2 regions of the Stenotrophomonas sp. STEN240 genome follow, and region 2 is predicted to be linked to the other one. Evidence: riboswitches for the same ligand, from Rfam matches in the RefSeq annotation. Region 2 holds a riboswitch; the other holds the start of a gene.
What was found. A riboswitch is a leader RNA that binds a small molecule or an ion and turns the genes downstream of it on or off. The one in region 2 is predicted to bind cobalamin.
Positions count from the first base shown of each region.

Region 1: another riboswitch for cobalamin. It lies ahead of btuB (TonB-dependent vitamin B12 receptor); the one in region 2 lies ahead of ACVOKO_RS04620 (ribonucleoside-diphosphate reductase subunit alpha).

Region 1 covers NZ_JBRRBO010000011.1:84,194-86,653, reverse strand. The annotation lists gene btuB (TonB-dependent vitamin B12 receptor) at 1-1,323, opposite strand, end outside; cobalamin riboswitch at 1,439-1,674, opposite strand; gene cobT (nicotinate-nucleotide--dimethylbenzimidazole phosphoribosyltransferase) at 1,946-2,460, shown strand, end outside.
Region 2 covers NZ_JBRRBO010000006.1:131,377-133,836, forward strand. The annotation lists gene ACVOKO_RS04620 (ribonucleoside-diphosphate reductase subunit alpha) at 1-919, opposite strand, end outside; cobalamin riboswitch at 1,188-1,411, opposite strand; gene ACVOKO_RS04625 (DUF2884 family protein) at 1,679-2,460, shown strand, end outside.

The DNA.
Region 1 (2,460 bases), on a different contig from region 2:
TTCTTCCGGCTTCAGGTTCGGGTTGCTGAAGCCCGGGTAGTACAGATCATTGAAGGTCGGCGCCTTGAAGCCGGTGCCGGCGCTGGCGGTCAGACGCAGGCCATTGCCGAAGGCAAAGCCATAACCCAGGCTACCGGTGGTGTGGTTGCCGAACTGCTCGTTGTCGTCATTGCGCACGCTGGCCTGCAGCGTATGCGCGCCGAACTGGCCCTGGTACTCGGCAAACACGCCCAGGTTGTCGCGCTGGTCGATATCAAATGCGGTTGAGCTGGTGACTTCGTCATTCTGCCAATCGGCACCGGCAGTGATCTGCTGGCCTTCGGCAAAGCTGAAGTCGCCCTGCACGCTGGCGGTGTCGCGGCGGGTGTCGAAGGCGCTGGCGAAGCTGCGGGTGCCGGCATCGGCATCGGCGAAGTAGTTGTCCGCTTCGTCGCGGTTGCGGCCAACCTGGGCAGTCAGGCGGAAGGCATCCGAGGCGGTCCAGGCGAGCTTGGCGCCGATTACCTGTTGGCGGTTGTCGGCTTCGTTGCCGCCGAAGATGCTGCCGTCGTATTCGTTGAAGCTGTCGGCGTTGAGCACATGGCCTTCCAGGCTCAGCGTGTCGGTCAGGGCGTAGCCGCCGCGCACGTTGATCGAGGTATTGCGGTAGCCATCGCGGTCCGGCTCATCGGCGAAGCAGCCAGCGCCCCAGCCAGCGGCAGTGCCACGGCAGGCGTTGATGCCGTCGGTCTCCTGGTAGCCACCCTGTGCCGAGATCCAGCCACGCTCGCCACGGTTGCTGAAGCCGGCGCTGACCTGGCGCAGGTTGTTGCTGCCGGCGGTGATGGCCAGGTTCTGCTGCAGGCCCTTGCCGGCGTTGCGGGTGAAGATCTGGATCACGCCACCAATGGCCTCGGAGCCGTACAGGCTCGAACGCGGGCCGCGCACGATTTCCACCCGCTCAATCTGGTCAACCGGCAGATCCTGCAGTGCGGCCATGCCATTGGTGGCAGAGGCCACGCGCACGCCGTCCACCAGCACCAGCACCTGGTTGGAGTTGCTGCCACGCAGGAACAGCGAGGTGATCTTGCCGGTACCGCCCTGGTTGGCGAAATCCAGGCCAGCGCGGCCGCGCAGCAGGTCCTGCAGCGAGTTGGCCTGGCTGTGGTCGATCTGTGCACGGTCGATGACCTGCACCGGCACCACGCTGTTCTCGATGGAGATGGGGGTACGGGTGGCGGTAACGGTGACGTCGTCCAGCTCGGTCGGTGCGTTCTGCGCAGCGGCGACGCCCGGCAATGCCAGGGCAAGGGCGAGGGACAGGGTGTGGTAAGACAGTTTCATGGAAGCTCCTGGGCCTGCACGCTCCCGCGCAGGCGGATGGGGAAGGCTGCCAGAGGAGGGAGAAGACGGAGGCGGCGCACACGGCGCTACAGCCGCCGCCATGCCCTCCGCATCGCAACCAGTCGGCTTTCGGGCCGGTCTCCGGACTCGCAGGCGAAGCAGCCTTGCTGCTTCCGTCCAGACGCCTTCCCGTGCCGTGCACAGTGGCGCCATGTCTGGACTTGTCCTGCTTACCGTTGCGGGGGCAGCGCCGGAATGGCGACGTGCTGGAGATCCAGCAGTGCGCGGCACCGGCTTCCCGTTTCAACCGGCCGGCAATGCCGGACGGTCACCCGAAAGTGCGCGCATTCTATGCCATTGCCGCCAGCGCTGCCGGAATGGGGCGTTCATGCCGTTGTGGCACCAAGCCTCCATGAGCCAACGTAGCCCGGGTACGCGCAGCGCACCCGGGAGTGCAGGTTGCGGCGGTTTGCAACAACGTTGCACACCGATCCCCCGGGTGCGCCGCGCTTACCGGGGCTGCGTTCCATGCGTGCCTGTAGCGCCAGCCGCCAACACCAATCGGCGGTAATGCACGGCGAATGGCTAGAATGCGTGCTGCAAACGCAGTATCGGAAGTGTCGTGACAGAAACATGGTACGGGCAGGCCTGCGGGCAGCCTTCGCAGGAATACCGGCAGCGCGCCCTGGCCCGCCAGCGCCAGCTGACCAAACCCGAAGGTGCGCTGGGCCGGCTGGAAGCCTTGGCGGTTGAACTGGCCGCGCTGCAGGGCGTGGATCAGCCGGTGGCGCAGCAGGTACCGGTGGTGGTGTTCGCTGGCGATCACGGCGTCACCGCGCAGGGCGTATCGGCCTATCCGGCGGAAGTGACGGTGCAGATGCTGCACAACTTTGCCGGCGGTGGTGCTGCCATCGCCGTGCTGGCGCGTGAGCTGGGCCTGCCATTGCACGTATGGGATGTGGGCAGCCGCGCCACCTCGGCCATTGCCGGTGTGGTCAGTGCCAAGACGCGTCATGGCACGGATGATTTCAGTACCGGCCCGGCGATGTCCGCCGCCGATCTGGACGCTGCATTGGACGCTGGCCGCCGGGCAGTGGAAACCGCCTGTGCCGATGGTGCCGACCTGCTGGTGTTCGG
Region 2 (2,460 bases):
GTTCGAGGAAGTCCTCGATGTCGGCGTGCCAGGTTTCCAGATACACGCAGGCTGCACCCTTGCGCTTGCCGCCCTGGTTGACCGCAGCCACCGAGGAATCCAGCGTCTTCAGCCACGGCACGATGCCGTTGGAGTGGCCGTTGGTGGACTTGATCAGCGAGCCGCGCGAACGCACGCGGGTATAGCTGACGCCGATGCCGCCGCTGAACTTGGACAGCTGCGCGATATCGGCATAGCGGTCGTAGATGGACTCCAGCGAATCCTGCGGCGAATCCAGCAGGAAGCACGAGGACAGCTGCTCGTGGCTGGTGCCGGCATTGAACAGGGTCGGGCTGGACGGCAGATAGTCCAGGCTGCCCAGGCGCTGGTACAGCGCGAGTGCTTCGGGCACGTCCTCGCTCAGCGCACTGGCGATGCGCAGGAAGAACTGCTGCGGCGTTTCGATGACCTTGCGCGAATGCGGATGACGCAGCAGGTAGCGGTCATACATGGTGCGCAGGCCGAAGTAATCGAAGTTCAGGTCGTAGGCCGGATCGATCGCATCGTTGAGCTTGCGTGCGTTGACCTGCACGAAGTTGAGCAGGCGGTCGTTGATCAGGCCCACTTCGTGGCCACGGCCAACCGACTGCGAGAACGCGTGGATTTCCTGGCCGGAGACTTCCTTGCCGATGAAGTTGGCCAGCAGGCGTGCAGCCAGGCGGCCGTATTCGGGCTCTTCGCCGATCAGCAGCGCAGCGGTACGGATCGACAGCTCATCCAGTTCCTGGGTGCTGGCGCCGTTGTACAGGCCGGAGATGGTGCGCGTGGCAACCCGCATCGGGTCAACCGCATGCAGGCCTTCGCAGCAGCGCTGGATGGCGCGGACAATCTTGTTGAGGTCTACCGGCTCGGTGCTGCCATTGCGCTTGGTCACGCTCATGGCGGTGGCGGTCGGCGGCGGGGTCAGTTCAAAACCGGCTTCAGCCGGAGCGACGTCAGTAAGAGAGGTAGTCACGACGATGGTGTCCTTGAGCGTTATGCACGCAGCTCCTGCCCGCGCAGGAAGCAGAGCCGGTACGGAGGCGCGAGCATGGAAGGACGGCGTCGCAGCAGCCGCGACAGCCCACGACCCGACGGTCGCAGCAGCCACGGCACCACGTCACCAGCCGTCTTCCCCTCGAAGACACCGCAGCCGGCACCACGCGGTGTGCATCGCGTGGCTGTCGGCAGGTCTTCGGACTCATGGGCGCGAAGACCAAGGCCTTCTTCCTACTCCGCCGCTTCCCAAGGCCGTTTGCCTCAGTGCTGTGTGGCGGGGTCGTTCCCAATTACCGCTGCGGGGCAGTGCTGGAATGGCCTTAACGGCGTCACCTGCTTCCCTTTCAATCCAACGAGGCATGCCCCGTTGGAACCGACGAGGCACAAGATAGTGGGGGTATATGACGGGGTCAACACCAAATCTAGTAAATATTCGCCAAGCCTTGCGGCACAAGGGCTGGCTGTCGCGGGCCACCGAACGGTGCGGGCAAACCGCCCGAACTGACTGCGCAGTCAAGCCTTTTGCGGTATTTTTTTGCACGCGCTGCGCCTGCCTGAACAACGTAAATTCCGCATGAAATCCGCCAACGTGACTTCCGGCCGACGCCGCCGCTGGCGTAAGCAGCCAAGCTGCACCCACCCCCGGCAGGAGAGTCACACCATGCGCCTGTTGCCCATCGCCAGCTCGCTGGCCCTGCTGCTGCCACTGGCGGCCCACGCCGGTACGGTCAAAGCACCAACGTTGTCCGCCGACCAGTGCGGCGTGGCTACCGACTACAACGTGCTGGTGGACGGTGGCGGCATCTGGCTGCGTCGCGATGCCCTGCCGATGCGCGAGATCGTCTTCCACGATGGCCAGCTGAGCATCGACAACCGCATGCAGACGGTATCGGCTGCCGATGCACAACGCCTGCGCGCGTTGGAGAACGGGGTGCGCCAGTTGATGCCGGCGGTGACAGGCATCGCCAACGAATCGGTGGGCATCACCTTCGACACGCTGGATGCGGTCTACGAGGCACTGACCGGCGATGCCAACTCGCGCAAGGTACGCAAGCTGCGCAGGGAAGCCGAGCGCTTCGTCGATACCACCATTGGCCGTGGCCGCTGGGAGCAGGACCTGTTCGACGATGGCTTTGAAACAAGGGTCGAGGCGGCCGCCGAGAGCCTGAGCGGCTCCATTGCCCGCAGCGTGCTGTGGACGGTATTCACCGGCGGCGAAGACAAACTGGACAAGCGCACTGAAAAGCTCGATGCCGAACTGGAGCAGCGGCTGCAGGGCCGCACCCGTGCACTGGAACAGCATGCCTTGTCGCTGTGCGCGCAGGTGCAGGCGCTGGACCGGCTGCAATCGGCATTGGAGTTCCGCCTAGATGGCCAGGCACTGCAGATGATGCGCGTGAGCGGTGATGCTGCGACGATGGCAGTGCGCGAGGACAGCCCGGA